Regions from separate parts of the Nocardia sp. XZ_19_385 genome, predicted to be linked through region 2. Evidence: riboswitches for the same ligand, from Rfam matches in the RefSeq annotation. Region 2 holds a riboswitch; each other region holds the start of a gene.
The links. A riboswitch is a leader RNA that binds a small molecule or an ion and turns the genes downstream of it on or off. The one in region 2 is predicted to bind S-adenosylmethionine.
Positions count from the first base shown of each region.

Region 1: another riboswitch for S-adenosylmethionine. It lies ahead of IBX22_RS31610 (GNAT family N-acetyltransferase); the one in region 2 lies ahead of IBX22_RS19480 (aminotransferase class V-fold PLP-dependent enzyme).
Region 3: another riboswitch for S-adenosylmethionine. It lies ahead of IBX22_RS22550 (homoserine O-acetyltransferase); the one in region 2 lies ahead of IBX22_RS19480 (aminotransferase class V-fold PLP-dependent enzyme).
Region 4: another riboswitch for S-adenosylmethionine. It lies ahead of IBX22_RS15835 (rhodanese-like domain-containing protein); the one in region 2 lies ahead of IBX22_RS19480 (aminotransferase class V-fold PLP-dependent enzyme).

Region 1 covers NZ_JACVEE010000004.1:567,038-574,783, forward strand. The annotation lists gene IBX22_RS31585 (ABC transporter permease) at 1-395, opposite strand, end outside; gene IBX22_RS31590 (hypothetical protein) at 388-600, opposite strand; gene IBX22_RS31595 (ABC transporter permease) at 593-1,609, opposite strand; gene IBX22_RS31600 (ABC transporter substrate-binding protein) at 1,612-3,231, opposite strand; gene IBX22_RS31605 (LLM class flavin-dependent oxidoreductase) at 3,228-4,313, opposite strand; gene IBX22_RS31610 (GNAT family N-acetyltransferase) at 4,310-4,888, opposite strand; SAM riboswitch class I at 5,070-5,164, opposite strand; gene IBX22_RS31615 (hypothetical protein) at 5,380-6,390, shown strand; gene IBX22_RS31620 (glycosyltransferase) at 7,619-7,746, opposite strand, start outside.
Region 2 covers NZ_JACVEE010000002.1:1,455,070-1,462,815, reverse strand. The annotation lists gene IBX22_RS19495 (M1 family metallopeptidase) at 1-108, opposite strand, end outside; gene IBX22_RS19490 (Pls/PosA family non-ribosomal peptide synthetase) at 108-4,019, opposite strand; gene IBX22_RS19485 (LysE family translocator) at 4,161-4,796, opposite strand; SAM riboswitch class IV at 4,923-5,037, shown strand; gene IBX22_RS19480 (aminotransferase class V-fold PLP-dependent enzyme) at 5,085-6,395, shown strand; gene IBX22_RS19475 (hypothetical protein) at 6,447-6,740, opposite strand; gene IBX22_RS19470 (TetR/AcrR family transcriptional regulator) at 6,896-7,537, shown strand; gene IBX22_RS19465 (lipase family protein) at 7,625-7,746, shown strand, end outside.
Region 3 covers NZ_JACVEE010000002.1:2,178,635-2,186,380, reverse strand. The annotation lists gene IBX22_RS22570 (RidA family protein) at 1-5, shown strand, start outside; gene IBX22_RS22565 (DUF3017 domain-containing protein) at 143-388, shown strand; gene IBX22_RS22560 (helix-turn-helix domain-containing protein) at 393-740, shown strand; gene IBX22_RS22555 (hypothetical protein) at 870-1,184, shown strand; gene IBX22_RS22550 (homoserine O-acetyltransferase) at 1,186-2,322, opposite strand; SAM riboswitch class IV at 2,371-2,481, opposite strand; gene IBX22_RS22545 (TetR/AcrR family transcriptional regulator) at 2,591-3,295, opposite strand; gene IBX22_RS22540 (MFS transporter) at 3,446-4,939, shown strand; gene IBX22_RS22535 (NADP-dependent isocitrate dehydrogenase) at 5,226-6,449, shown strand; gene IBX22_RS22530 (FAD-dependent oxidoreductase) at 6,586-7,746, opposite strand, start outside.
Region 4 covers NZ_JACVEE010000002.1:678,204-685,949, reverse strand. The annotation lists gene IBX22_RS15855 (DUF456 domain-containing protein) at 1-243, shown strand, start outside; gene IBX22_RS15850 (amidohydrolase) at 244-1,098, opposite strand; gene IBX22_RS15845 (FAD-dependent oxidoreductase) at 1,152-2,540, opposite strand; gene IBX22_RS15840 (DUF4878 domain-containing protein) at 2,791-3,243, shown strand; SAM riboswitch class IV at 3,295-3,410, shown strand; gene IBX22_RS15835 (rhodanese-like domain-containing protein) at 3,426-3,842, shown strand; gene IBX22_RS15830 (O-succinylhomoserine sulfhydrylase) at 3,868-5,082, shown strand; gene fgd (glucose-6-phosphate dehydrogenase (coenzyme-F420)) at 5,143-6,153, opposite strand; gene IBX22_RS15820 (HAD-IIA family hydrolase) at 6,396-7,151, shown strand; gene IBX22_RS15815 (MarR family winged helix-turn-helix transcriptional regulator) at 7,148-7,594, opposite strand; gene IBX22_RS15810 (type 1 glutamine amidotransferase family protein) at 7,594-7,746, opposite strand, start outside.

The DNA of each region.
Region 1 (7,746 bases), on a different contig from region 2:
TCGACCACACGCATGATGGCGGCGTCCACGATGCCGCCGACCGCACCTGAGAGCAAGCCGAGCAGCGAGCCGACCAGCAGCGCGATGGCGACGGCCGTGAGCGTTGCCGACAACGACAACCCCGCCCCGTGCACCATGCGGGTGTACAGATCGCGTCCGAGATTGTCGGTGCCGAACCAGTGTTCGGCGCTCGGTGCCTGGAACTTCTGCGCGGGTATACCGATCAGCGGATCGCCACTGGCGAAAAACGAAGGGAACAGCGCCCATCCGAGGGCGAGCAGAGCCACCGCGCCGGCGAGCAGCGCAAAGGCGTTGGTGCGCAACCAGGTCCAGCTGACGGCAGGTCGCCGCCACCGGAGCGCTGCGCGGTTGCGGCCTTCCAGAAGATCAACCATGGGTTCGCGCCACCTCGGTAATGGCGGCGAATGCCCACGGGGAGGAAAGATTGGCGCGCAACCATTCCCGCCAGCCGCCGGTGCGACCTGAAGCGGGGACAGGTTCGGCCAGCAGCCACGGTGCGAAGCCGAACCCGGCGGTGAGTGGCTGGGGGCGGGCGGCGCCTGGCCCGAGCTCAGCATGGGATTTCGCGTTGTCACGCACGGAGTGCCACCTCCTCAGTGATGTCGAGAGTGTTTGCGGGAGAGCCCTGTTCGGTGCCGGTTCGGACGGACCGGTGGCGGGCGGCGATGCGTGGGTCGAGCAGCGGGTAAATCAGGTCGACCACGAGATTCACTGTCACGAAGATCACCGCGCTGAGCAGCACGATCCCCTGCACGATCGGAATGTCCTGGGCCAGCACCGCGGTCTGGGTGAGCCGCCCGACCCCGGGTCGCGCGAACACGGCTTCCACCACCACGGCTCCGGCGAGGATGTGGCCCACCAGCACACCGGCGATAGTGAAGGTCGGAATGCTGGCGGGGCGCAGCACATGTTTGCGCCGCACCCACCAGCGCGAACCACCCTTGGCCAGTGCGACATCCACAAACGGTTGCCGCCAGGTGTTTTCCAGTCCGGAGGTCAGTACCTGCGCGATGACTGCGCCGATCGGCAGCGCCAGGGTGAGCGCGGGCAGCACCGTGCCGCTGAAGCCGTGACCGCCGAAAGCGGGCGCGAGCCGCCAGTGGAACGAAAACAGCTGCAGTAGTAGGAGTCCGGTGAAGAAGGTCGGCACCGCGACCCCGATCGAGGGCAGCGCCGCCAGGGTGTTGCGCAGCCACGGCCGCCGGGTAGCGGTCGCGGCGAAGGCCAGCCCGACACCCCCCACTGCTGCGAAAAGCAGGGTGAGCGCGGCCAATCCGAGGGTCGAGGGCAGCGTCTCGCCGATCGCCTGCGTCACCGTCTGCCCGGTGACGATGGAATATCCGAGGTCACCGCGCAGCGCGTGCCCGAGCGCCGTCCAATACTGCTGCCACAGCGGCTGATCCAGCCCATACCTGGCCTGCAGCTCGGCGATCGCCGCCGGATCCGCCGGAGAGCCTGTTTCGGCGCCCCCGGCCGCGATCGAGACCGGATCGGCGGGCAACAGATAGAGCACTACGAAGGAGACGGTGAACGCCGCCCACAGCACCCAGATCGCCTGCGCTACCCGCAGTGTCAGATACCGGACCATGATCAGCGCCCGCTCAGCCAGGCGTCGAAGAACTGCAGGCGGGCCGAGGCCTCGAACTTCAGGTCCTGCACGGTGCCCGCGGCGCCGATGGCCTGCGACAGCTCGACCGTCGGGATCCACAGCCCGTTATCCAGAATGCGCTCCTGCGCGGTCCGGATCAGAGCCAGCCGCGCGGTGGTGTCGGCGGCGCTCAGCTGGTTCTCCAGCACCTCGTCCAGCGCTGGAATGCGTTCGCGGACATTGAGATTACGGCCCTCGACGGTGAAAGAGTTGCGCAGGATGTCGCCGTCGGCGCGGGTGGTGTTGTAGTAGTAGCTGTCGTAGTCCTTGGCGTTCTGCCGGGCGGTGCTCTCGGGCACCGACACCAGGTCCAGGCGCAGGTCGACGCCGACCTTGCGCAACTGCTGCTGCACCAACTCGATGATCGCCTTGTTGCCCGCGAACACCTGGCTGAACACCACGTTGAAACTCAGCCGCTCACCGTTCTTCACCCGGATGCCGTCACCGCCGGGTACCCAGCCCGCCTGATCGAGCAGGGTGCGCGCCTTGGCCGGGTCATAAGCCAGCTTCGTCGAGAGATCCTGGTAACCGGGGGTGGTGCTGGCCAGGGTGCTGCTGGCGGGCTTGAACTGCGGCCCGAGCACGGTGTCGACCAGCTGCCGGCGATCGATGGCGGGCAGCAGTGCTTGACGCACCGCGGCGTCGCGGAGCGGGCCGCGGGTCACGTTGGGCTGGAAGCCGAACGGCACGCCGGGGTTGGGCGTGGTCAGCAGGCGGGCGTTCGCCGCCTCCAGCAGCGGCAGGTCCTGGGGCAGGGCGTCGCTGACCGCGTCCAGTTGCCCGGAGGTCAGGCTGCCGGTGCGCACCCCGGATTCGGGCACCACCGTGAAGTCGATGCGGTCCAGGTAGGCCTCGCCCTTGTGGCCGAAGACATCCGAGCCCCAGGCGTATCCCGGGCGCTTGGTCAGCGTGGCCGACACGTCCTGGCGGTAGGCGGTGTAGACGAACGGTCCGGAGCCGACATTGCTGCCGTCGCACCGCTGCTCGGCGGGCTTGGCGGTGGTCGCCTCGCCCTGGATGCCGAGCTGAGTACTCGCCGAAGCCTGCAGGAACTGCGCATTGGGCTTGCTGAACTCGACCCGCGCGGTCAGCTTGTCCACCGCGGTGGTGCCGACGTAGTTGATGAGAAAGCCGTTGGCCAGGGGGGCCTTGGCCGCACCGAGTTTGGTGATCGAATCGAAGGTCTTGCGCACCGAATCCGCGGTGAGCGGCGAGCCGTCGGAGAAGGTGACGTTGTCGGCCAGGTGGAAGGTGAACACCTTCGCGTCCGGGCCGGCCTCCCAGCTGCGCGCCAGCCACGGCCTGATCTCGCCGGTCTCGGGATCCTGATCGGTCAGCGAGTCGACGATCTGGCGGGTGACGTAGAGCGTCTGGTTGCTGCTCGCCTGCGCCGGGTCCGAGCAGGTCGGCGCCGACGACAGGCCGTAGCGCAGCGTGCCCCCGGGCTGTGGCGGTCCGGCGTCGCCACCGGCGCCGCCGGTGTCGCTGCCGCAGGCGGCCAGGGTACTGGCCGCGGCGAGCGCGCCGGCGAGCGTGGCGATGCGATGACGGGTGCGGATCACGGTGTAACTCCAGATAATTCGGTCCGGGGGATGGTTCGGCCGGCGGCCAGGGGACGGCTGGGAATGCGGCGGCGCAGCTCGGGCGCCACGGCCTGCTGGAACAATTCGAGGCTGCCGCGGTGCTGGGCTTCGGTGCGTCCGTCGCGTTCGGAGGACAGATGGATCACTTCGTGGCCGAACTGCTCGTGCTGGCGACCGACCTTGTCGAGCACCTGCTCCGGGCTGCCGATCAGCGCCGAGGAGCGGGCGGCGAAGTCTTCGAGGGTCTCGAACACGATGGGCAGGCCGAGCGTGCGCGACAACCCCAGCCGGGCCCGGAAGATCGGGCGATACGCCTCGAGCGCCTCCTGCGAGGTGGGCGCCACGTGGAAGCCCGCGGTGCCCGCCCCGACCAGCGCGTCGGCCGGATCGTGCCCGTAATGCGCCCACCGCTCGCGGTAGTGCCGCACCAGTTCGGCGTAAGGCTCGATGGGGTTGGTGACATTGGCCGAGAACAGCGGATCACCGTGGCGCGCGGCCAGTTCCACCGAATCCCGGCTGGTGGCGCTGCCGTGCCAGATCCGGAGCAACGGCTGGTAGGGGCGCGGAAGGGCTTTGGCCGCAACCAGTTCCGGGCGGAACCGGCCGGTCCAGGTCACCTTGTCGCTGGCCCACAGCGCGCGGAACAGTTCGTACCCTTCCCGGTTGCGGTCCCACTGATCGTCGGTGGTGACGTGGAACAGCTCCGCCTGCGCGGCGCCGTTGCCCTTGCCGATGATCAGTTCCAGGCGTCCGCCGGACAGGTTGTCCAGTGTCGAGTAGTCCTCGAAGGCCCGCACCGGATCGAGCAGGCTCAGCGTCGTCACGGCGGTGAACAGCGTGATCCGCGAGGTGACCGCGGCGATATGACTGAGCAGCACCGGGGGTGCGGCGGACAGGAACGGATCCTCGTGCCGCTCGCCGACCGCGAAACCGTCATAGCCGAGTTCCTCGGCGAGCCGGGCCTGGTCGACCACCGAGCGCAGCCGCTCGTGCGTCTCGGGCAGCACGCCGGTATGCGGATCGGGTGTCCGGGCGACCAGCGTGAACAGCAGGAACTTCATGCGGTCGCCTCCAGATCGGCTGCGGGCAGGACCTTTTCGAACGCGTGCGCGCCGATCTGCTCGGCCGGGAGCGCCGGGTCGAAGAGCGCGGTGTACCCCACAGCCAGGTAGAGCGCGACCGCTTCGGGCTGGCGCCAGCCGGTGGTGAGGTAGATGCGCCGGTAGCCGCGCCGGGAGACCTCGAGCTCCAGCTGCCGCACCACGAAGCGGCCCAGCCCTTGCCGGCGGTGTTCCTTCGAGGTCCAGATCCGCTTGAGCTCGGCGCTGTCGTCGTCGTAGCGCTGGAACGCACCGCCCGCCACCGCTTCGGAGTCCTGGGTCACCACGAGCAGGCCACCGTGCGGCGCCGCGAAACGGGTGGGCGGGTAGTTGCGGAGTTCGTGGTGCATCTGACCGGCGGAGCGGCCGTAGCGGCTGCTGTATTCGACGGCGAGTTCGGCCAGGAGCGGCGTGGCCAGCGGGTCGTCCTGGGCGACCCGGTGCACCCGCAGGCTGCGGTCGGTAAGGCGTTGGGGCACCGGACTCCCCGGTGTTCCGGGCAGCGCCCCGGCTGCGGGTGCGATCGACGCACTCATATCGATGGTCCTCGGCAGAAGAATGAACGCGACCAAGCCTTCGGCGTCGGTCGCACCACCCGGCCAGCGTCGGGTGCGGGTCTGGCAGCGTCAGCGGCGACAAGCCGTCGAGGTGCCGCGGCACTGATCGATGTGCCGGCGTCCCCAGCAGGTGGTGCGGTGTGTGGTGCTCATATCGGGTCCTCCATCGTTCCTGGCGGAAGCACCCGCACCCGGTGTACCGGGGGGTTGCTGCGACGTCGGCGAGCCAGGTCTCTCAATCGCTCTGGATGGTGCTCGAACATCATGGGGAACAAGCGAACTCGGCGACAAGAGTAGAAATCACGGTGAGCGCAGCCCTGGTCACCAGGGGCTAGATGGCGGATTATCGTCGCGCCCCCTGACTGCGGCTCGTCCCGCGCCGCCCGCCCGCCGACCCGCAAATCACCGGCTTTCCGGGTTTGCGGGCTTACCGTTGAACCTCGATCGTTCCGCCGATGAGGAGGTTCCCAGTGCATATCCGCCCCCTCGACTCGGACACCCGGCGCACCCGGGCGTCCATCCCGCGACGCCTCGCCACCGTGGCCACCCTGTCCCTGGGCAGCCTCGCCCTCGGCATCCCAGCCCCTGCCATCGCGCTGCCCGAAACCCCAGCCGCCGTCGATCACGTCCCCGCGGCAACGGTCCTTGCCGATCATGCGTCCGTGGCTGTGGTCCCGGTCGATCATGCGTCCGTGGCTGTGGTCCCGGTCGATCACGCGTCTGTGGCTGTGGTCCCCGTCAATCACTCCTCCACCGCTGCGGCCCTCGTCGATCATGCGTCCGCAGCCATCGTCGATCATGCGTCCGTGGCTGGGGCACCCGTCGATCACGTCCCCGCTGCTGTGGCACCCGCCGATCATGCGTCCGCTGCTGCGGGCTTCGTCGATCCCGCGCCCACCGCTGAGGCACCCACCGACCATGCGTACACCGCCGCGGCGCCAGGTGCTGGGCAATCCGCTCTCGCTGCCTTGCAGGCCCTAGGTGTGACGCCGTTCCTGTACCCCACGGCAGCGCTGTGTACCGGTGCGGGCGCCACCCTCACCAGTCCCGCAGTGGCGGGCGCGGTCCCTGGTCCTTGGCCCGTGCACAGCATCGCGATCCCCGGCCTCGACCTGACCGCCGTGAAATCCGGCCAGACCATGTTCACCTTCGTGCCGTCGGGCCCCAGCCGATCCGACAGCTCGGGCATGCGCGTCGCCTGGCTGAACGTCGACAACGGACGCGGCGGAGTCGCCGCCATGGGCCCGCTGAACGAGGTCTTCGGCCGCATGGTGCCCCCCGAGGTCCCCGCCGCCCTCCGCCCCCTCGCCGAACAAGCCGTCCGCGACTTCTTCCGCACCGCCATCCCAGTAGGCGGCATCCGCGCGGTCCCGGTCGACACCGGCCGGGGCACAGTACTGGCCGCAGTCTTCGGCACGATGGTCAACGGCACCGAAACCTGCTTCTACCTGCCGACAGTCGGCATCACCACGGTCCCCTGACCCTCCGCGAGCGCACTGGGCGCACGTACGGCCGCAGACGCGCCCGCGACTTCGTCCGCGCCGTTGTCCCGGTCGGCGGCATCCGTGCGGTTCCGGTCGACATCGGCCGGGGCACAGTACTGGCCGCAGTCTTCGGCACGATGGTCAACGGCACCGAAACCTGCTTCTACCTGCCGACAGTCGGCATCACCACGGTCCCCTGACCCTGACCCTGACCCTGACCCTGACCCTGACCCTGCCGCGAGCGCGTTGGGTGCACGTGCGGGCACAGACGCGCCCGCGACTTCTTCCGCACCGTCGTCCCGGTCGGTGGCATCCGCGCGGTTCCGGTAGACACCGGCCGGGCCACAGTACTGGCCGCAGTCTTCGGCACGATGGTCAACGGCACTGAAACCTGCTTCTACCTGCCGACAGCCGGAATCGCCACGGTCCCCTGGCCCTTCTGCGAGCGCATTGGGCGCGGCGCACATACGGCCTCAGAAACGCACCCCTGCACCCGCCCGCCTCACCGCACCCGCCCTTGCCTTTCCTCGCTTTCGTGCGCACCTCGCCCTCCACGCACTCCGCACCCCACCCCCGCCCCTGCACCCGCTTCGCCGCACCCTCCGCGCCCGGCACTCACCTCGCCTCAGCGCGCCCCCACCTTGCTCGCCTTGCTGACCTCGCTGACCGCGCTCGCCGCACACACGTCGTCTCTCCTCGCTCTTCGCGCACGCACGTCGCCCTCCACGCACTCTCCGCACCCTCCGCCCCCGCCCCACCGCCCCCACCTCGCCCTCCGGGCCCCCGCGCTCACCTCACCTCAGCGCGCGATGTGTGAGGAGTAGCTAATGCATTGCTGCATTACGGAAGCGGCTGTCAAAAGGGCGATTTCGCCGGGGGTGGATACACCTCTTCGTCTAACTTTGAGCGACAATCGGCGATGCAGGTTGGAGTTGTCGCTCAGAGTTGGAGGACCAACACTGCTGCCGGATAGCGAGAGTGCGGTATCTGAAACTTAACTATTCGCCGAGTGGCGCTTCCATGTCAGTGTGCTGCCGCGAGTGGGCGAGAAGTAGCTGGCATCGTGCTGAATCTCAGGAGTGGCTGGCGAACGGGCGATTTCGTCGAGGGTGGGTACTCCTCTTCGTCTAACTTTGAGCGACAATCGGCGGTGCAGGGTGGAGTTGTCGCTCAGAGTTGGAGGACTAACACCCCTACCGGATAACGGCAGTGCGGTATCTGAAAGTTAACTGCTCATCGGGCGGTGCTTCCAGGTCAGTGTACCGCTGCGGTGGGCAAGGTGTGAGCGGACGGAGAGGGTGGCGTAGGCGCCGACCGATAGCGGATGTGCCAGGGCGGCAAGGATATCCGTGC
Region 2 (7,746 bases):
GGCGACCTTGTAGACCAGGTCCAGCTCGTAGCGCGAGACGCGGTAGCCGCGGTTGCCGTTCTGCGGCAGGTATTCATCGATCGGCGGCTCGTAGAACTTCGCCGCCATCAGCGGTCACCGGACCACGGAGCGATCGGGTTGCCCCACCACCGGCTCGACGGCGGCACCGAATCACCGCGCATCACCAGCGAGGCGGGCCCGATGGTGGCGCCCGCGCCGATGCGCGAGGCGGGCAACGCGACGCAGTGCGGGCCGAGGGTGGCGCCGGGCTCGAGGGTGACGGTGTCCATCGCCATGATGCGGTCGTGGAACAGGTGGGTTTGCACCACACAACCGCGTTCCACGGTCGCGCCGTCGCCGAGAGTCACCAGGTCAGCCTCCGGTAGCCAGTAGGACTCGCACCATACCCCGCGGCCGATCTGTGCGCCGAGCCCCCGCAGCCACAAATTGAGTACGGGCGTGCCGGTCGCGGCGCGGGCGAACCAGGGCGCGGCAACGGTCTCGACGAAGGTGTCGGCCACCTCGTTGCGCCACACGAACGAACTCCAGAGCGGATGCTCCCCGGCCCGGATTCGGCCCACCAGAAGCCATTTCGCGGCCACCGCGCTGGCGCAGGCGACCGCACCGGCAAGCAGCAGCACCCCGCCGCTGAGCAGGGCCGCGATCAGGTGGCCGAAGGTCTGCGCCAGCCAGGCCAGCGTGAAGATCACGCCGAGGCCGATCGCGAAGGTGACGAATACCGGGATCAGCCTGCAGGTTTCGACGATGCCGCGGGCTATGCGCAAGCGGGCGGGCGGGTCGAAAGTGCGCTCGGTGCTGGCGCTTTCCGATGCGCGGCGCAGCCGGACGGGCGGGCTACCCAGCCACGAGGAACCGGCTTTCGCCTTCGACGGCGCGGCCGAAAGTACAGCCACCAAGCCATTTTTCGGCACCCGGCGGCCCGGCGCGGTCATCCCGGAATTGCCGAGGAACGCCCGCTTGCCGACCTTCGCCTCCCCGATCCGCAGCCAGCCGCCGCCGAGTTCGTAGCTGGCGATCATGGTGTCGTCGGCCAGGAAGGCGCCGTCGGCGACGGTGGTGAACTTCGGCAACAGCAGCACGGTCGACGCTTCCACCCGCTTGCCGATCTTGGCCCCGAGCAGCCGCAGCCAGATCGGGGTGAGCAGGCTGGCGTAGAGCGGAAACAGGAAAGTGCGGGCCGAGTCCAGCAACCGCTCGGTGGACCAGACCTGCCACCCGACGCGGCTGCGGACCGGGTGATAGCCCTCCTTCAGGCCGATGCTGAACAGCCGCACCGCGAGGATCGTGACTGCGGCATAGACCCCGAGACTGAGCAGCACGGCGACGGGCAGGATCGCGAAGGCGCGCGCGAGTCCGGCAGTGAGCGTGGGGGTATCGCGCACCCACCAAGCGATGAAGACACCACCGGTACCGAGTCCGATGATCGGCACAGCCGCCAGCACCATCGAGGTGATGCCGAAGATCAGCACCCAGTGCGCGGCGCGCGGCGGTGTGGTGTCGGGCCAGCGGTGTTGCGCCTTACCTACTTTCACCGCGGGCGAGCCACCCCACTCCTGCTCCGCCTTGACCTTTCCCGATACCGCGGATCCGGGTGCGATCTCGGCGTTCTTGCCGATCTTGGTGCCGGGCAGCAGGATCGATCGCGCGCCGACGACAGCGCCGGGCCCGATGGTGATCGGGCCGATGTGCACCAGGTCGCCGTCGAGCCAATACCCGGACAGATCGACCTCGGGTTCGATGCTGCAGCCGTCCCCGAGTTCGAGCATGCCGGTGACCGGCGGCAGGGTATGCAGGTCCACGCCCTGGCCGATCTTCGCGCCGAGCGATCGCGCGAACGGCACCATCCACGGTGCGCCCGAGAGGTTCTCCGCACCGCTGGCCTCGGAGAGCCGCACAGCGGTCCACAGGCGCAGATGCACCCAGCCGCCGCGCGAATAGCTGCCGGGCTCGACACCGCGCAGCAGCACGCGGGACCCGATGACGCACAGCAGCATCCGTCCGGGCGGGGAAATGAACAGCAGGAACGCCACCAGCGCCCACCACCAGGAGAGATGCGGCAGCCACGGCAGCGCACCGGATCGGGCGGCGATATTGCCGACGATCCCCAGCCAGGTCAGCCACTGCAAGCCGGTCAATGTGGTCAGCGGGATGGTCGCGAGGACCTGGAACAGCTGAGCGCTCAGCGGGGTCGGGCGCACGACGCGCTCGTCGACGGCCTCGACCGGGGCGCTGGCATCGAGGAAGTCGGCCAGCGCGCCGAGGCGCGGATGGTCGTAGAGATCGGCGACCGCGACATGGGGGTAGCGCTCACGCAGTGCGGCAACCAGCTGCGCGGCCGCCAGCGAACCGCCGCCGAGGTCGAAGAAGTCGGTATCGGGCCCGGTGGCCTCCGCGCCGAGAATCGAATCCCAGAGTCCCGCAACCCATTGCGCGGTCGACGACAGCACGGTGTCGGCATCGGGGTCTTTGTTCTTGGGTAGCGGCCAGGGCAGCGCATTCCGGTCGACCTTGCCGGAGGTGCGGGTGGGCAGTTCGGCAACCACGGCCAGACGGGGCACCAGCGGAGCCGGAAGCTGTTCGGCGAGAATGGCCCTGGCACGGGCCGCGTCGAAGCCGTCATCCGGGCCGGTCAGGTAACCAACCAGAATCTTGTTGCCCGCCTTGGTGGTTCGGATCGCCGCTGCCGCGCCGGTGACTCCGGGCAGATGCTGCAAGGCGTTGTCGATTTCACCGAGTTCGATCCGGCGGCCACCCAGTTTGATCTGATCGTCGGCCCGGCCGAGGAAGACCAGGCCCTCCCGGTCATTGCGCACCAAATCGCCACTGCGGTAAGCGCGTTCCCAGCCGACCGACGCGAGTGGCGCGTACTTCTCGGCGTCCTTGGCCGGGTCGAGGTACCGGGCCAAGCCGACGCCGCCGATGACCAGTTCGCCGGATTCCCCCTCCCCCACCGGATTTCCCTCGGCATCGACGACGGTGAGATCCCAGCCATCGAGTGGCAAACCGATCCGAACCGGCCACTTGCCGTTGAGCAGTGCGGCACACGCGACCACGGTCGCCTCGGTGGGCCCGTAGGTGTTCCATACCTCCCGGACGGTCTCCGAATTGCCATTGCCCGCGAGCTTTTCCGCGAGTTCCGGTGGCACCGCCTCGCCACCGAAGATGAGCAGCCGGACCGAGTCCAGCGCCTCCGCGGGCCAGGTCGCGGCCAGCGTCGGCACGGTGGAGACGATGCTGATCTCGCGGCGCACCAGCCACGGACCCAGGTCCGCGCCGGTCCGCACCAGCGCGCGCGGCGCGGGCACCAGGCACGCACCGTGCCGCCAGGCCAGCCACATCTCCTCGCAGGAGGCGTCGAACGCGACCGAAAGACCCGCCAGCACCCGGTCATCGGGCCCGATCGGGGCGTCCTGCAAGAACAGCCGGGCCTCGGCGTCGACGAACGCGGCGGCGTTGCGATGGGTGACCGCAACACCTTTCGGCGTTCCGGTCGAACCGGAGGTGAAGATTATCCACGCGTCGTCCGCCGGCGTCGGCAACTCGGTGGATTCCCGTGCCGTCGTGGCAGTTTCGACCCCGGTGCTTTCGATGCCCGCACCGGTCACGATCGCACTGACGCGCGCTTCACCGAAGACCAGCCGCGCGCGCTCGTCGGGATCGTCGGCATCGACCGGCACATAGGCCGCGCCCGCATGCAATACCGCCAGGATCGCGACATACAGGTCGCTGGAGCCGGACGGCATCCGCACCCCGACCCGGTCCCCGGCCCGCACACCCGCCGCAGCCAATCGCCCGACCACGGTGTCGACCTCGGCGAGCAGTTCGGCATACCCGAGGACGGTCGTACCGTCATCGATAGCGGGAGCGTCGGGATAGGTGTCGGCGGTCGCGGCCAAGATGTCGGCCAGGGTCCTCGCAGGCGGGGCAAGAGTGCCACGCAGCAACGGATTCGATAGCGCGTCCCCGCCCGCTACGGCATCGACCTCCGGCTGGAGCATGCGTCCTGCCCACCTCTCATAGACCTACCTAGCGCAGACGGCGGAAATCTTGCACGACCAGGGTTACCAAAGGGCAAACACCACGGGTAACCAACTGTCCACGGTACCTCCGGTAACGCCGGATTTCGCGTCGGCGGGGTCCTATGCGGCCGAGGCCACAGTGCCGATACCGAGGGCGGCGAGGATGCCGGCGGAGGCCTGCTCCAGGCGGTCGCGCACGGCAGGCTTGCGCAGCAAGGTGACGGCCCGCGAGGCGAGCACCGCGACCAGCACCATTTCGATTGCGGCAATGGCGGATTCGATGGCACCGAGCGCGAGGGTGTTGACGAAGGTCACCTCGGAGAGGAACTGGGGCAGCACCGCCAGGTAGAACAAGCCGACCTTCGGGTTGAACAAGCATGAGATGACGCCCGCAGTGAACGCTGAGCGAATCGACGCGGGTGCGGCCGCGCGCCCTTGCGCCGACGCCGTCTCGTTGCCTGCCTTCCGCTGCTTGCGCAGGTCGATCAGCGCGCGAATTCCCAAGTACAGCAAGTACATTCCGCCGATCAGTTTCAGCAACCGGTAGGCCGTCGCGGACTGTTCGAGCAGCGCGGCGACGCCCGCGGCGACCACCAGCGCCCACACCATGCCGCCCAGCGCCGAACCGACGGCCGCCGCGATCCCCGGTCGGGCATCCGCGATCGAGTAGCGCAGCACCAGGAACGTATCCGGGCCGGGCGTGAGCGAGAGCAAGACGCAGAGTCCGACGAAGCTGAGCAGCAGCGAAAGTGTCACCCCTCCATGGGACCGCATCCGCACCGAGAATGCAAGATTATTCCTAGGACTGCATTTTCATTCACCCATGGAGCCTGCGGACAAGGCGGTTGACAGCACGCCGGTCCGTCTGCCAATCTCGGTTCAGGTCATGAGTACCAGCGCTAAGCCCCGGCTAGCTGGTCGGCAACCCTCCTCCGCGGTGGGGTGCTCCGGGTGACGACCCGGCCGTACGCCCATTCGGGCGCGGCAAGCGCGGACTCGACCGATCTCTCGATTGCGGGTCCCTGGAACGATGGGATTTACGTGATGACTGCTGTGGCCACCAAGACCTGCGCCCCCCTGGCTCGGGTATCCGGCGACGACCTCCAGGTACCGCTCGTGCAGGGCGGAACCACCACCTACGCCAACTTCGACTACGCCGCCAGCGCCCCGGCATTGGCCCAGGTCACCGACCGGGTGCAGCAGCTGCTGCCGTTCTACGCCAGCGTGCACCGCGGCGCCGGCTACGCCTCGCGCATCTCCACCGAGTGCTACGAAGCCGCCCGCGGTTCGGTCGCCCGTTTCCTCGACGCCGCCGACGACCAGGTCGTCGTCTTCACCCGCAACACCACCGACTCGCTGAACCTGCTCGCCGCCTGCGTCCCCGGCGACACCGTGGTCCTCGACATCGAGCACCACGCCAACTTCCTCCCCTGGACCAAGCACGGCCGCCGCGTCGTCCGCGCCGCCGACACCATCGAGGAGACCATCCGGCTACTCGTCGCGGAACTGTGCAGCAAGCCCGCCGCCCTGCTGGCCGTCACCGGCGCCTCCAACGTCACCGGCGAAGTGCTGCCGCTGGAGCGCCTCGCCCAGATCGCCCACCAGTGCGGCGCCCGCATCCTCGTCGATGCCGCCCAGCTGGCCCCGCACCGCCGAATCAGCCTGCGCGCCAGCGGGATCGACTACCTGGCATTCTCCGGCCACAAGCTCTACGCACCGTTCGGCTCGGGCGTCCTCGTCGGCCGCCGCGACTGGCTCGATCAGGCCGAGCCGTACCTGGCCGGTGGCGGCGCCGTTCGCGAGGTCACCACCACCGGCGCCCAGTGGGCTCCCGCCCCGCAGCGCCACGAAGCCGGCTCGCCGAACGTCCTCGGCGCCGCCGCCCTCGCCGCCGCCTGTGACGCCCTGTGTCAGATCGACCCCGCCACCCTGATCTCCCACGAACGCGAACTCGCCGACCGCCTCCGCGCGGGCCTGTCCGCCATCCCCGGCGTCACCCAGCTGCGCCTCTGGTCCGACAGCCCCGACGTCGTCGGCATCGTCGCGTTCACCCTGAACGGCTTCGCACCCGGCGAGGTCGCCGCCTACCTCTCCGCCGAGCACGGCATCGGCATCCGCGACGGCCGATTCTGCGCCCACCCCCTCCTCGCCCGCCTCGGCCTCGACGGCGCGCTGCGCGCCAGCATCGGGCTCGGGTCCAACTCCGCCGACGTCGACCGGCTCGTCCAGGCCGTGGCCACCCTCGTGGCAAACGGCCCGAGCTGGAAGTACGCCAAGACCGACGGTCTCTGGAACCCCACCCCCGAGACCCGCGACTTCGCCGACGCCGCCGCCGGTGCGGCGCCCTGCCTCTAGACCGACTGCCGCCCGGGATGGAAACCATCCCGGGCGGCAGCCCGGCAGCCGCTACTTAAGCTTGGATTCGAGTTCCCCGAGTCGCTTTTCCAGCTCATCGACCGTTTGGATGAGATCCGACATCCTGGTCGAGAGTCCACCCTTGGACTCGCTCGCACCCTGATCGTCGGCCTTCTCCTCAGCCTTCGCCCCGCCTTCCTGCTGCGGCTCGCCCTCCGGATCCTGAGCCGTCACCCGCGGCGCCGTGACCGCGGTCGTTCCCGTATCGGCCGCCGCGAGAGCGGGCCCCTGCAGAGCTACGCCGATGGCGGCCGCGGCCACGATCACTAGCGAGATTCTTCGCATCGACTCTCCTATTTGTGGGGTGTTTTCCAACAGAGCGAGCCCGATCCTAAGAACCGAACGCACTCGCGACCCCGAACAAACCGCCCGCCCACCTATCCCCACCCAGTGCGCCGTGGCCGCCGTCCGACCCACGCTCCGCATTACGCTGTGCGGCGATGGGTACGTCACAGACCAGGCACAGCTATTCCGGACAGTCGGTCCTCGAGCGACGTGCGGAGCGCCGGGCGTTGTTCATCGAGGCGGCGCTCACCGTGTTCGCCGGCAAGTCCTATGCGAAAAGTTCTGTGACAGAGATCTGTTCGGCGGCGGGCCTGTCGCGGCGGCAGTTCTACGAGGAGTACGCCAGCCGCGAAGACCTGCTGATGGCCGCCTACGACGCGGCGCAACAGGCCGCCCGCGCGGCAGTCGCGACGGCCGCGGCGGAGACGTCCGGCGGCTCGGCTCGGGAGCTGGTATCGGCGGGGCTGACCGCCTACCTGGCGGCGATGGTCAGCGATATCCGCCGAGCCAAGGTCGCCTACGTGGAAGTGGTCGGAGTCAGCGACCGAGTCGAGCAGCACCGGCTCGGGGTGCGCGACGAGTGGGCGCGAACCATCGAGGCAATCGCTGCGAACCTGCCCGAGGTGCACACCCCGGCCTGCGGCTGGCCCACGGCCATGGCCGGATTCATCGGCGCGCTGAATGGCGCGGCCCATCACTGGAGCATGGACGAGCAGCGGCCGCCGGTGCGGGCCCTCGTCGAGATGTTGTCGACGCTGCTGTTCGCGCTGCTGATCCCGGCACCCGCCGAGGACTGATTGCGATCCCCGTCACGTTCGTGCCATAGTGACCTCCAACATTGAGACGCAGGTGTCTCAATGCGGGAACAAGGATGAGGGTCGACGATGACCGAGTGGAAATCACGCGTGCTGCGCCGCACCGCAGCCGTGATCGTGGGTATGAGTGCGGTACTGGCCGGGACCACCACGGCCGTCGCGGAACCGGAACCGTCGGCCCAGCCCACCAT
Region 3 (7,746 bases), 720 kb from region 2:
ATTAGACACGTCTGCAAGAATCGCTGACGTGAGCGACGACGACTCCGCCGAACGGCACCCGGGCCCTGGGGGATGGCAGGAGGCGCAGCCGACGGGGCGGGTGAACACAGCGGGCGCGCAATTCCTGCGTGTGCACCTGCCCATGGTGCTGGTGGCCGTGGTCATCGTCGTGGCCGTGGTGTTCGTGGCCTGGGATCGCTGGCGCCGTGGCGCCTTCTTCTTCGGCGGCGCAACCCTGCTCGCCGCGGCCCTGCGCCTGGCCCTCCCGACGCCGCGGGTCGGCTTGCTCGCGGTGCGCAGCAAGCCTTTCGACGTCGCCGCCCTGACACTGCTCGGCACGGCCATCCTCTTCATCGCCGCCACCATCAAGACCCTCGGCGTGCAATAGGGGTATACCGCAACAGAACTCCGCCGAATGCCCCACGCGTCAAGTGCTCGACCGCGTCGCGGGCAAATGGACCGTGCTCATCGTGGACGCGCTCGCCGACGGCACCCTGCGCCATACCGATCTGCGACGCCGCGTCGAAGGCGTCTCCGAGAAGATGCTGACGCAAACCCTCCGCCAACTGGAGTGCGACGGATTCGTCTCACGCACAGTGCATCCCACCGTGCCGCCGCGCGTGGAGTACATCCGCACCGAACTCGGCCACAGCCTGCGCACTCCCATCGCGGCACTGCGCGAGTGGATCGAAACCAATATCAACCGGATCGAGCAAGCGCGGCGCGAGGCAGCGAAATGACCATGGAAGGTCAGTTCAGAGGCATCGCTGCGGCGACCACCCGGCGTAAAGTCGAGCCATAGCCTAATAAGGTGCCGTCCCAGACCTCGGCGGCCGGTCCGATGCACCGACCCAGCGTAGGGAGACGGCATGCCAGGCAAGTTCGATGGCATCGACTGCGGCTTGTTCCCGTTGTGGACAGTCGCCGCCTTCATCTGCGGCGACGGCGAGGCGCCGGTCGGGACGGCCAGCGCCCGGGACCTATCGATGGCAGCCGGCCTGGTATGCGCGTATCTGCCTGTCCCCCAGGCGGATTTCGCGGGCTACTACTTGATCGCCACCCGCGCCGACTCCTACAAAGACCGCTTCACCAACGGCGCGGCGACACCCGTATGGCGCAGTACACCGCTACACGAACCCGACGGCTGGGCCGCAGGTCCGTGGAGCGCCCTCGAAACGTCTTGAGCTACCGGTTCTCTCGCGCCAGTCGCATGGTCTCGATGAGCAGCTTGGATACCGCCGCCGCCTCGGTGAGGAACCCGTCGTGGCCGTCGCGCGAGTGCACGACCTCGAGCCGGGCACAGCCGGGCAGCAGGTCGGCGAGTTCCTGCTGGGTGCGCAGCGGGTAGAGCCGATCGGAGTCGACGCCGCCGACCACACACGGCACCGGAGTCGCGGCCAGCGCGGCCTCGACACCGCCGCGCCCGCGGCCGACATCGTGCCGGTTCATCGCCTCGGTGAGCAGCACATAGGTGGCGGGATCGAAACGGCCGCACAGCTTTTCGGCCTGATGCTCCAGGTAGCTCTGGACCGCGTAGCGGCCGCCGCGCCACGGATCCTCGGCGCCCTGGGCGTGGTTCTCGAAGCGGTGATCCAGTTCGCCTTCGGTGCGGTAGGTCAGGTGCGCGATGCGCCGCGCCAGCCCCATGCCGGTCATCGGCGCGCGATCGGTGCCGTGATAGTTGCCGCCCTGCCAATCCGGATCGGCCTTGATGGCGGCGATCTGGGTGGTCTGGGTGCCGATCTGATCGGCGGTGGCGCGCGCGCCGACCGCGAGCACCAGCGCGGCGGCCACCCGCTCGGGGGCGCCGACCATCCATTCCAGGACGCGCATGCCGCCCATCGAACCGCCGACGACCGCGGCCAGCCGGTCGATGCCGAGCAGATCCATCAGGGCGATCTCCGCGGTCACCTGATCGCGGATCGAGATCTCGGGAAAACGTGCGCCCCATGGCTTTCCGTCCGGCGCCAAGGTAGCCGGGCCGGTGCTGCCCTTGCAGCCGCCGAGCACGTTGGTGGCGATGACGCACCATTCGTCGGTGTCGATCGGCGCGCCGGGGCCGACCATGCCGTCCCACCAGCCGGGCAGCTGGTGCAGATTGTCGGGGGCGCCGATCACGTGCGAGTCGCCGGTCAAGGCATGCTCGACCAGCACCACGTTGTCGAGGGTGGGCGAGAGTTCGCCCCAGCGTTGCACCGCGAGCTGGACGTCCGGGACCACAGCCCCGTTCTCCAGGCGCACATCGCCGATCGGGATCAGGCCGAGCCGGCCGTCCGGGGCGGGTAACAGGCGTCGGGTGTTCGGTTCGGTCTGCACGGTCACGCCGTCTGACCGATCACATGGGTTGCACACATGATGAGGACCTCCTGAACAGCGCGCTTGCTCCCGTCTTTCGAGAGCCAGGTCATCACCCGGAGCACCCCACCGCTGCTGGAGGGTTGCCGACCAGCGAGCCGGGGCTTCGCGCTGGCACTCATGACCTGAGGAACATGGTAGCTGGCGGTCGGTCGACGGTAGAAATCACGTCGACAAGATCACGCGAGCACCGCTGGTCCCGGTCGGAAACCGCCGGGACGACACAGCGTGGGAACTACTTGGACAGCGGGGCGCTACACAGCGCGCGGAGCTCGTCGAACGCGCGGAGCACGATCGTCCGGGTGGCACACGCCGCGGTCTGGGGATCACCGGTCAGGATCAGGTCCGGGTCGGCGTCGAAGGCGATGTGACACATCATCTGCCAGGTCGCGACGGCCAAACGCACTTTGAGTGAATCGGATTCCACCCCGAGCCGTTCGGCCAGCGCCGCGGTGACGGCTTCGCCCTTGCGGTCGCCGAATTCCATCGCGCGCGCGTTGACCGCCGGGCTGCTGCGCACGATCCGCTGCATCTTCTGGAACCGGCGGAAGGAGATGAGCTCATCGGCGTCGTTGCCCGCGGCCAGGTCGACCATGTGCAGATAGGCGTCACACATCGCCTGCAGCGGGTTGTCGATGCTCGGCCGGGCCCGCAGCAGTCCCGCGATGGCCTGCCCGAAATCCTCGACCGGGCCCAGGACGATGTCCTCTTTGATCTCGAAGTACCGGTTCACGGTGCGCGGCGAGACATCGGCGGCGTTCGCGATCTGTTCCACGGTCGTCGCCTCGAAGCCCTGCTCATCGCATAGATCGAGCGCTATTTCGATGATCCGCGACCGGGTTTGCTGCTTCTTGCGCTCCCGCAATCCGGCGGCCGGCGCCTTGGCACCCGGCGCTGGTTCGGGATCGGCGGTGGGGCCGGTCGATGAGTCGTCGAGCATGTCGCCACCATAACGCAGCTCATTCCGCCACTTGGCCGAATGAGTCAAATGTCGCACTACGACATTTTTCCCTTGACGCCAAATGTCGCACAGTGCCAGGATCGTCTGCGTACTTCTGAAACAGCTCGTCCCAGATGAGGGAGAAAACCCGTGACCCGAACTGCGCCAGCGGCGGATGTTCTTGAAAAACAAAGCGGCTCGGCCCGGTGGTGGGCGCTCGGCGTGATCGCCTTGGCCCAGCTGATGGTGGTGCTGGACGCCACCATCGTCACCATCGCGCTGCCCTTCGCACAACGTGATCTGGACATCAGCGACGGCAACACCCAGTGGGTGCTCACCGCCTACACGCTGATCTTCGGCGGCCTGCTGTTGCTCGGCGGACGCCTCGCCGACTACCTGGGGCGGCGCAAGATCTTCATGATCGGCCTGATCGGCTTCGCCGCCGCCTCCGCGCTGGCCGGTCTCGCCCAGAACGGCGCACAGCTGTTCGCGGGCCGTGGCCTGCAGGGCGCGTTCGCCGCACTGCTCGCCCCTGCGGCGCTGTCGCTGCTGTCGGTGACGTTCACCGAGACCAAGGAGCGCGCCCGCGCGTTCGCGGTGTTCGCCGGCATCTCGGCGGGCGGCGCGGCCATCGGCCTGATCGCCGGTGGCGCGCTCACCGAATACGCCTCGTGGCGCTGGACGCTGCTGGTCAACACCCCGATCGCGATCCTCGCCCTGGTCGGCGCGTTCGCCTTCGTGCTGAAGGACGTGCCGCTGCCCCGCACCGGCGGTTACGACGTGCCCGGCGCGATCACCGTCACCCTGGGCCTGATCGGCATCGTCTACGGCTTCAGCCGCGCCGCCGAGCACGGCTGGACCGACGGCAGCACCATCGGCTTGATCGTCGCCGGTGTCGCACTGCTCGCCGCGTTCGTCTTCATCGAATCGCGGACCGCGAATCCGCTGCTGCCGCTGCGCATTCCCGGTGAGATCAACCGGGGCGGCGCACTGCTGGCCGCGCTGCTGATCCCGATCGCGATGTTCGCGATGTTCCTGTTCCTGAGCTTCTACTTGCAGAACGTGCTCGGTTACACGCCGCTGAAGGCGGGTGTCGCATTCCTGGCGTTCCCGGCCGGTATCGCCATCTCCGCGGGCGTCACCAGCGCGCTGCTGCCGAAGTTCGGCCCGCGTCCGCTGATGATCGTCGGCGCCGCGCTGGGTGTGATCGGACTGGTGTTGCTGGCCCAGCTCAGCTTCGGCGACAGCTTCGCCACCAGTGTGCTGCCCGCTCAGTTCCTGATCGCGCTCGGCATGGGTCCGCTGTTCGTCGGCATGCAGGCCGTCGCACTGCACCAGGTGGACGAAGAGGACTCGGGCGTGGCCAGCGCACTGCTGAACGCGGCCCAGCAGATCGGTGGCGCGGTCGGCACCGCCTTGCTCACCACGATCTCGGTGCAGGCGGCCAAGGACTACGTCGCCGAAAACCCCGGTATCGACAACTTGGTCGCCCGGGCGTCCATCCACTCCTACGACGTCGCCTTCTATGTCGGTGCGGGCTTCTTCGCGCTGGCCATTCCGATCATCGCGCTGATGATCCGGGACAAGCCGGAGAACCTGATCGAGGGCGCCGAAGACGAAGTGAAAATCCCCGTCGGAGTCTGATTCGGGTAAACGGTCCGTGTATCGCGAGCGACTCGCGATACACGGACCTTGTCTTTCTCAAATAATGGACAAAAGTACTAATGAGTAACTTTCGTCACCATTCTCACTCAGGGGTACTGGCGCGCGGTGAGTTCGTTAGCAGCAGTACGCTTGTCTTGTTTGACCACATGCCTCGCCGACCACGCGGGGCATATACGTTGTCTGTTGGAACAGCTGGGGTCCGCTCACAAGCGTGTTCGCCTGGCCGTGCAATGAGGGCACCATCCTTAGGAGGACCCGCAGAACTATGTCCAAAAAGATCAAGGTTGAAGGCACCGTCGTAGAACTCGACGGCGACGAGATGACCCGGATCATCTGGCAGTTCATCAAGGACAAGCTGATCCATCCGTATCTCGACGTGAACCTCGAGTACTACGACCTGGGCATCGAGTACCGGGACAAGACAGACGACCAGGTCACCATCGACGCCGCCAACGCCATCAAGCAGCACGGCGTCGGCGTGAAGTGCGCGACCATCACCCCTGACGAGGCGCGCGTCGAGGAATTCGGGCTGAAGAAGATGTGGCGGTCGCCCAACGGCACCATCCGCAACATCCTCGGCGGCACCATTTTCCGGGCCCCGATCATCATTTCCAACGTGCCCCGGCTGGTACCCGGCTGGACGAAGCCGATCATCATCGGCCGTCACGCCTTCGGTGACCAGTACCGCGCCACCGACTTCAAGGTGCACCAGGCCGGCACCGTCACGCTGACCTTCACCCCGGAGGACGGCAGCGAGCCGATCGTGCACGAGGTCGTGAAGATGCCCGAGGACGGCGGCGTCGTCATGGGCATGTACAACTTCAAGCAGTCGATCGTCGACTTCGCGCGGGCCTCGTTCAACTACGGCCTGCAGCAGAACTACCCGGTGTACCTCTCCACGAAGAACACCATCCTGAAGGCCTACGACGGCATGTTCAAGGACACCTTCCAGGAGATCTTCGACAGCGAGTTCAAGACCCAGTTCGACGCGGCCGGGCTCACCTACGAGCACCGCCTCATCGACGACATGGTCGCCTCCTCCATGAAGTGGGAGGGCGGCTACGTCTGGGCCTGCAAGAACTACGACGGCGACGTGCAGTCCGACACCGTGGCCCAGGGCTTCGGCTCGCTCGGCCTGATGACCTCGGTGCTGCTCACTCCGGACGGCAAGACCTGCGAGGCGGAGGCCGCACACGGCACCGTCACCCGGCACTACCGTCAGCACCAGCAGGGCAAGCCGACCTCGACCAACCCGATCGCGTCGATCTTCGCCTGGACCCGCGGCCTCGAACACCGCGGCAAGCTGGACAACACCCCCGAGGTGATCGGCTTCGCGCAGGCACTCGAGGACGTCGTCATCAAGACCGTCGAAGGCGGCCAGATGACCAAGGACCTCGCGGCGCTCGTCGGCGGGGACCAGGGCTACCTGAGCACCGAGGAGTTCCTCGGCGCGCTGGACGTCAACCTGGCTCGCGCACTGCGTAGCTGAGAATTATCGCCGGGCCGAGCTGAGACGCTCGTCCGTCACCCCGGCGCTGGGCTCGAACCCCAGCGCCGGGTCGAACGGAATCGGGCACCCGCCCACCGCTTTTCGGTGCACGGGTGCCCGGACTGTTTTCTGGGTCTCATCGGACCGACATGCGGCCGTGCGGATCCACAGCCGAGCGGATCTCGGTCAAACGGTTCGTGTTCGCGGCGAAGTAGCGGTCGGCGGGCTGTGCCGGTTCGAGGTAGTTGACGTAGCCGCCTGCCGAATGAGGGGCTACCAACCGGTGTGCTCGGTCGATCCACGCTGCCCCATCGTCGAGGGCATCCGTGGCAATCCATTGCAGGACCGCGCTGTGGTCGCGCCACGGGCACGCGGTGGCGTCGGGAAGCAGATCACGCACGGCGCCGTCGAGCGGATCCACCAGCACCATGCCCCGACCGCCCGCGCTCGAACGAGCGGCGACGGCTTCGACCACCGCGTCCGCGAGGGCGGGCGAGAATTCCGCGACCACATCGGATCCCGCCACCGTGCTCGTGCGGGGCATATCGGACTGCCCGCCGGCGAGACTCAGGACCGCGTCGAGATGACCGAGGGTCCGGTGGTGCGTGCCGACGGGCGCGGCCCCCACGATTCCGGCCAGCCGCGCCGCCGTCGTGGTGCCGGTGCCAGCGGCGCAGACCAGCAGCACCGCACAGTCGACCGCGCCGGTGCCGTCCGCGCTCACTTCGACCGAGGCCCAGGCCGTCCGGCCGGTCTCGGGCAGCCAGCGCGCCCAACCGGTCAGCACCTGTTGCGCCACCGCCCCGGGAAAAGTCAGTCGCACAATGTCTTTCGGGGCGGCGGGGCAGGTGCGGAAGGTCAACGAGGTGAGCACGCCGAGGCCACCGCCACCGCCGCGCAGCGCCCAGAACAGCTCCGGCCGGTCCGCGGCCGAGACCTTCGCGACCGATCCATCCGCCAGCACGAGCGTGGCCTCGATGAGCCGGTCGCAGGTGAACCCGTACAGCCGCGTCTCCACGCCGAGGCCGCCGCCGAGGGTGAGTCCGGCGATGCCCACCGTCGGGCAGGTGCCCAGCGGCAGGGTCTGACCGTGGCGGGCCAGGTCGGCCTGGATCCGGTAGAGCGACGCGCCCGCGCCGATCACCGCGACGCCGTTGTCATAGGTGATGTCGTCGAGCTGCCGCAGGTCGAGGACCAGCGCGTCATCGGCGGCCGAGGCTCCCACATAGGAATGCCCGCCACCGCGGACCGCGATCGGCAGATCATGGTCGTTCGCGAAAAGAACGGCTGCCCGCAC
Region 4 (7,746 bases), 780 kb from region 2:
CGCGCCCTGTTCATCGGCGCGATCCTCGGCATCGCCGGCTTCTTCATCATCCCGATAATCGGACTGTTCGTGGGATTCGTGCTCGGCGTCTACCTGTCCGAATACCAGCGCCTGAAGCAGGGCGAACCCGCCTGGCAGACAACCAAACACGCCCTCAAGGGCGTCGGCCTGTCCATGCTCATCGAACTCTTGGGCGCCCTGCTCGCCACCGGCATCTGGCTCATAGGAGCCTTCGTCGCCTGACTAGCGCTCGATGATGGGCAGCGGCAGGGTGGCGTTGGGGTCGAGGACGGGGAGGTGCTCGCGACGAAGCGGAAGCGTGGGCGGGTCGCCGTGCGAGAGCGGTGGGGTCGAGCGGGAGCGCGGCGGGAGGCGGTAGAAGTCGCGGGCGTTGTCCTCCAGGACGGCGAACATGTCGGTGCCGACGACGTCGCAGATCAGGTCGACATCGGAGTCCTGGAAGGGGCGGCCGGCGCGGGTGCCCGGGAGGTCGGTGCCGAACATGAGGGCCTGGGGGTTCACGGCGTGGATGCGGCGGATGGCGTGGGCGACATTCATCGCCACCCGGCCGAAACCTGTTGCCTTGACCCGGGCTCCGCGGTCGACCAGGTCCAGGAGATACGGCAGGCTCTCCTCGGACATCCCCAGATGGTCGATGGAGAGCGCGGGGAGTTTCGAGATCACCGGCTGCAGGGAGGCCAGCATCGACCCGTCGATGTAGACCTCGACGTGCCAGCCGACCAGATCGTGCGCCCGCAGCGCCTGCAAGGTCATGCCGGTGATGTCGGCGGCGGCGCGCTTGAGGTTGAACCGCAAGGCGCGCACGCCGATTCGATCCAGTTCGATGATCTCGTCGTCGGACGCTTCCAGGTTCAGCGCCGTGACCCCGACCCAGCCCGGACCCAGCTCGGCCAGCGCCGCCTTCATAAAGGATTGGTCGGTGCTCTGGAACGACGCGATGACCACCGCCCCACCGCCGACATCGAAGCGCGCCATGCGCTTTCGATAATCGGCGATGGTGTACGGGTCGGGCAGATAGCCCTCGTTCTCGATCAGCGGGAACCGCGGATCGATGATGTGGACATGGGCATCGAACACTTGTACAGAATGCCTCAGTTACGGAGTTTTCGCTGCCGTGGAAGGCGCTCCGGCTAGACCTTGTTGGGTTCGCTGGCGCGCAGCATGTCCTCGCGCTCGACGACCTTGACCCGCTCGCGGCCCTCCGGCTCGCCCAGGGCGCGCTCGTGCGCGTCCAGGCGGTACCAGCCCTGCCAGGTGGTGAACGGGATGCCCTTGCCCTCGAGGAACGCGGTGACTGCGTCCAGCTCCGGCTCCGGGGCCGGGGTGAAGTTCGCGCTGTCGTCGAGCAGGCAGGCCACGGTCTCGTTGGCGTCGCCCTTGGTGTGACCGATCAGGCCGACCGGGCCGCGCTTGATCCAGCCGGTGACGTAGGTGGCCGGCAGGTAGCGCGCGGCGCCGTCGGCATCCTCGTCGGCCAGCACGCGACCGGCCTCGTTCGGCACGGTGCCCGCCTGCTCGTCGAAGGGAAGGTTGTTGATGTTCTGCGAGAGGTAGCCGACCGCGCGGTAGATCGCCTGCACATCCCACTCGCGGAACACGCCGGTGCCCTTGACGTTTCCGGTGCCGTCGAGCTGGGTGCGCTCGGTGCGCAGGCCGACGACCTTGCCGTCGGCGCCGAGCACCTCGGCGGGCGACTCGAAGAAGTGCAGGAACAGCTTGTGCGGACGGCTGCCCTGGTCGCGGATCGCCCACTGCTCCAAGGTGTTGGCGACCATGTCGACCTGCTTGGAGTGGCGGCGCGCGGCCTCGGAACCGGCGTCGTAGTCGATGTCCTCGGGGTCGACGATGACCTCGATGGTCGGCGAGTGGTCGAGCTCGCGCAGCTCCAGCGGCGTGAACTTGGCCTGCGCCGGGCCGCGACGGCCGAACACGTGCACCTCGACGGCCTTGTTGTTCTTGAGGCCCTGGTAGACGTTCGGCGGGATCTCGGTCGGCAGCAGTTCGTCACCGGTCTTGGCGAGCACGCGCGCCACGTCGAGCGCGACGTTGCCGACGCCGAGCACGGCGACCTTCTCCGCGTCCAGCGGCCATTCGCGCGGCACGTCGGGGTGGCCGTCGTACCAGGACACGAAGTCCGCGGCGCCGTAGGAGCCGTCCAGGTCGATGCCCGGGATGTCGAGTGCGCGGTCGGCGTTGGCGCCGGTCGAGAAGATGACCGCGTCGTAGAAGCGCCGCAGATCGTCGAGGGTGATGTCGGTGCCGTAGTCGATATTGCCGAGTAGGCGGACCTGCTCTTTGTCGAGCACCTTGTGCAGGGCGGTGATGATGCCCTTGATGCGCGGATGGTCCGGCGCGACGCCGTAGCGGATCAGACCGAACGGCGCGGGCATGCGCTCGTACAGGTCGATACTCACCTCGGCATCGGATTTCATCAACGCGTCGGCGGCGTAGATACCGGCCGGTCCTGCGCCCACGATCGCGATGCGGAGCGGGCGAGTGGCTGCACTCTGTTCGGTCATCTCTTACGCGCACCTTCGGTCGAAAAATAATGGCGTCCTTCTTAGCCTAGGCTAAGTAGAGCTGCCGCTGCGGTTGCCCCTGACGATGCGGCTGGTGCTGCTGGCTCGTAACTGCGAAGCCACCAGGTCGCTCCCGTGCCGCACAGCCACATGGTGATGGTGCCCAGACCACGGTCTCGCGATTCTATCGGTGACGCCACCGACCGCCTGCACGGGTGCCGCCGACCAGGGATAAGGGATCATCGACACCATGACCGAGCAGCAGCCCAAGCCAGAGGACGAACCGATCCTGGTCGAACAGACCGACCAGCGGTCCATGACGCCGTTCATCGCCGCCGCGGTGCTGACCGCGATCGTGCTGGTGGCGGTGTTCGCGGGCGGGCTGCTGTCCCCGGCTGAGAAAAATGTCACAGAATCGGACCGGATCTCCGCAGCCGTCAGCAATTACGTCGGCGGGCGCGCGCAGCAGGACGAGGTGCCCGCGCCGGGCACCGCGTGCGCCGGGTTCGACGAGGCCAAGTCGCCGCTGGCCGCGCAGTTCGGGGCGGGTGGCCGAAAGTCGGTGGAGGTCGCCAGGATCGAGGGGCAGTCCGTCAACGGGGACAAAGCCAAGGCCACCGTCACCACCAACATGGACGGCAAGGAGACCACCGAAACGTGGAACCTGGTCCGCGCCGACGGCAAATGGCTGGTCTGCAACTGACCCGATTCCGGTGTTTGACAGCCCGGCCCCTGTCCAGGCAATCTCAGTCCAGGTCATGAGCACCAGCGCCAAGCCCCGGCTCGCTGGTCGGCAACCCTCCTCCGCGGTGGGGTGCTCCGGGTGACGACCTGGCACGCATCCGAACCCCGATGCGGCAAGTGCGGATTCACAGGAGGATCGACATGACTTACGCCGGCGACATCACCCCGCAGCAGGCGTGGGACCTGTTGCGCGAGCACCCCGAAGCCGTCCTGATCGACGTGCGCACCGAAGCCGAATGGCGCTTCGTCGGCGTACCCGACACCACCGCGATCGAGCGCCCCACCGTGCTCATCGAATGGGTCGACGGCACCGGCGCGCGCAACCAGGCCTTCGCCGACCAGCTCAGCAAAGCCCTCGACGGCCGCGCCCCGGAAGCCCCCGTGGTGTTCCTGTGCCGCTCCGGCCAGCGCTCCGCGCATGCGGCGACCGTGGCCACGCAGCTCGGCATCGCGCCGGCCTACAACGTTGACGAAGGCTTCGAGGGTCCGCTCGACGCGAACGGTCACCGCGGTGGCGCCGGTTGGCGCGCCCAGGGCTTGCCGTGGCGGCAGTCGTGACCACGAGTTCTGTGGAGGAACAGTCATGATCACTGGTGGTGCGTTCGACAAGCCGCTGCCCGAAGGCGTCGGCCCGGCCACCCTCGGCGTGCGAGGCGGCTTGCGGCGCAGCGGTTTCGAGGAAACCTCCGAGGCGCTGTACCTGAGCTCCGGTTTCGTCTACGAGAGTGCCGAAGCGGCCGAGGCGTCGTTCACCGGCGAGATCGAGCACTTCGTCTACTCCCGCTACGGCAACCCGACGGTGGCCATGTTCGAGGAGCGGATGCGGCTGATCGACGGCGCCGAAGCGTGTTTCGCGACCGCGAGCGGCATGTCGGCCGTCTTCACCGCGCTCGGCGCGCTTTTGGGCGCCGGCGATCGGCTGGTGGCCGCGCGCAGCCTGTTCGGTTCCTGTTTCGTGGTGTGCAACGAGATCCTGCCGCGCTGGGGTGTGGAGACCGTCTTCGTCGACGGTGACGACCTGGACCAGTGGGAGCAGGCGCTGTCGGTGCCGACCCAGGCGGTGTTCTTCGAGACGCCCGCCAACCCGATGCAGACCCTCGTCGACGTGCGCAAGGTCTCCGAGCTCGCCCATGCGGCGGGCGCGAAAGTGGTGCTGGACAACGTCTTCGCCACCCCGCTGCTGCAGCGCGGCTTCGACCTCGGCGCCGACGTGCTGGTCTACTCCGGCACCAAGCACATCGACGGCCAGGGCCGCGTCCTCGGCGGCGCCATCCTCGGCGACCACGACTACATCGACGGCCCGGTGAAAAACCTGATGCGCCACACCGGTCCGGCGCTGAGCCCGTTCAACGCCTGGACCTTGTTGAAGGGCCTGGAGACGATGCCGCTGCGGGTGAACCACTCCGCTGCTTCGGCTTTGCGCGTCGCGCAGTTCCTGGACGAGCACAAGGCGGTGAACTGGGTGCGCTACCCGTACCTGGAATCGCATCCGCAGCACGCTCTGGCCAAGAGCCAGATGAGCGCGGGCGGCACCGTGGTCACCTTCGAGCTCAACGCCCCGGCCGACGAGGCGAAGAAGCGTGCCTTCGAGGTGCTGAACCGCTTGCGCATCGTCGACATCTCCAACAACCTCGGCGACTCCAAGACCCTCATCACGCACCCGGCGACCACCACGCACCGCGCGATGGGCCCCGAGGGCCGCGCCACTATCGGTCTCACCGACGGCGTGGTCCGGATCTCGATCGGCCTCGAGGACGTCGAAGACCTCCTCGGCGACCTGGATCACGCCCTGAGCTGAGCTACGGCAGAGACGAAACACCCCCCGGTGCGCCGGGGGGTGTTTTTCTTTGTGCTGGGCTCAGCCCAGGGCGCGCAGGCGGGGGGCCAGGTCGCGCTGGAACAGGTCCAGGAAGCGGCGCTGGTCGTGGCCGGGGGCGTGGAAGACCAGGTGGTTCAGGCCCGCGTCGAGGTAGGGCTTGATCAGGTCGACGGCCTGGTCCGGGTCGCTGGCGACGATCCAGCGCTTGGCGATCTGCTCGATCGGCAGCGCGTCGGCGGCGGTCTCCATTTCGATCGGGTCGGTGATGGAGTGCTTCTGCTCCGGGGTCAGCGAGAGCGGGGCCCAGAAGCGCGTGTTCTCCAGGGCCAGTTCGGGATCGGTGTCGTAGGAGATCTTGATCTCGATCATCCGGTCGATGGTGGCGACGTCGCGGCCGGCCTTGGCGGCGCCTTCGGCGACGGCGGGCATCAGCTTCTCGGTGTAGAGGTCCATGCCCTTGCCGGAGGTGCAGATGAAACCGTCACCCGCGCGGCCGGCGTACCGGGCGACCAGCGGGCCGCCGGCGGCGACGTAGATCGGGATGCCGCCCTTGGGCACGTCGTAGATGGAGGCGCCGACGGTCTTGTAGTACTGGCCGTCGAAGTCGGTGCGGTCGCCGGTCCACAGCGCGCGCATCAGGTCGACGGCTTCGCGCAGCCGCCCGAAACGCTCCTTGAACTCCGGCCATTCACCGGTGTATCCGGTGGCGATCTCGTTCAGCGCCTCACCGGTGCCCACACCGAGCATGACGCGGTCCGGGTACAGGCAGCCCATGGTGGCGAAGGCCTGCGCGATCACCGCCGGGTTGTACCGGAAGGTCGGGGTGAGCACCGAGGTGCCGAGCTGGATGCGCTTGGTGCGTTCACCGACCGCCGCCATCCAGGCCAGCGAGAACGGCGCGTGCCCACCCTTGTGCCGCCACGGCTGGAAGTGGTCGCTGACGGTGGCGCTGTCGAGGCCGTGCTCCTCGGCGAGCACCGCGATTTCTACCAGTTCGCGCGGCCCGAACTGTTCGGCCGACGCCTTGTATCCCAGCTTGAGATCACCCATGTGCGCACTCCTGTCGCTTCGCTGCTGCGGCCGGGCGCGGGAGTCCCCGCTTTCGACCGACCTTCTTCGACGATAGGCCCGCCCGTCGCCCGGCCACCACCCCTCATCGAATCGCTACGCGATGCTAATCACTCGAATTCGAAGGGAGTTCGTAGGGTTCCACAGACCCACGATTGCGGTCGGTAGCCGATAATTGACTGGTGACTCCAGACAACGAACCGATCCTCTCCTACTTGACCGACATGGACGGGGTCCTGGTGCACGAGGATCAGCTGATCCCCGGCGCCGACGAGTTCCTGGCCGAACTGCGCGCGAACAACACGCCGTTCCTGGTGCTCACCAACAACTCGATCCGCACCCCGCGCGACCTGCAGGCCCGGCTGCGCCACACCGGCCTGGACATCCCGGAAGAGGCGATCTGGACCTCGGCGCTGGCCACCGCCACCTTCCTCAACGACCAGCGCCCGAACGGCACCGCCTACGTGGTCGGCGAATCGGGCCTCACCACCGCACTACATGAGATCGGGTACGTGCTCACCGACAGCAACCCCGATTACGTGGTGCTCGGCGAGACCCGCACCTACTCCTTCGAGGCGATCACCACCGCGATCCGCCTGGTGGAGAAGGGCGCCCGGTTCATCGCCACCAATCCGGATGCCACCGGCCCGTCCCGTGACGGCCTGCTACCGGCGACCGGCTCGGTGGCTGCGCTGATCACCCGCGCGACCGGCAAGGAACCGTATTACGTGGGCAAACCGAACCCGCTGATGATGCGTTCGGCGCTGCGCCGGATCGGCGCACACTCCCAGTCGACGGTGATGATCGGCGACCGGATGGACACCGACGTGATCGCCGGGCTGGAGGCGGGGATGCGCACGATCCTGGTGACGACGGGCATCTCTACCCGGGCGTCGGTGGAAGGGTTCCCGTACCGCCCGACCATGGTGGTGGAGTCGGTCGCCGAGCTCGTCGGCCGGACCGACAAGCCGTTCAGCTAGGGCTTCTCGGCGAGCTTGTCGAGGACATCCGCGAGCCGGGTCAACGCCGCGACGGTGCGCTCGAATTCCGCGTAGCCCAGTTCGCCGACCACTCGGTCCGCGATCACGGCGTGCGGTGGGCTGATGCGCTCCACAGCGGCCCGCCCCGCGTCGGTGATGTCGACCAGCTTCGCGCGCCGGTGCGCCGGGTTCGGGCGGTATTCGGCAAGTCCCTTGTCCACCAGCAGATCCGCGATGCGCTGCACACTCTGGCGAGTAATGCCCATCGCGCGCGCGATGCCCGACACCGGTAGCGGTTCCCGCAGCACCGCGCCCAGCACCTGCCACCAAGCCGCGGTCAGCCCGGCGGGCGCGGCCAATTCCTCGGCGATGGCGAGGAATTGGCCGTTCAGCCGAAATGACGTGATCGCCGCCGTGCTGAAGAGTTCCTGTTCCGGAGTCATCATGCGTGGGATTTTGCCTGCTCGTAGGTGTCGAGTTCGACGTAGGCGGCCGGGTCGCTGTGCGCGAAGAGCCGGTACCAGGCATCGAGGATGTGCGGTTCGTAGACGCCGAGCGCGCCGAGTACCTCGCGGGCGAACTCGAACGGGGCCGT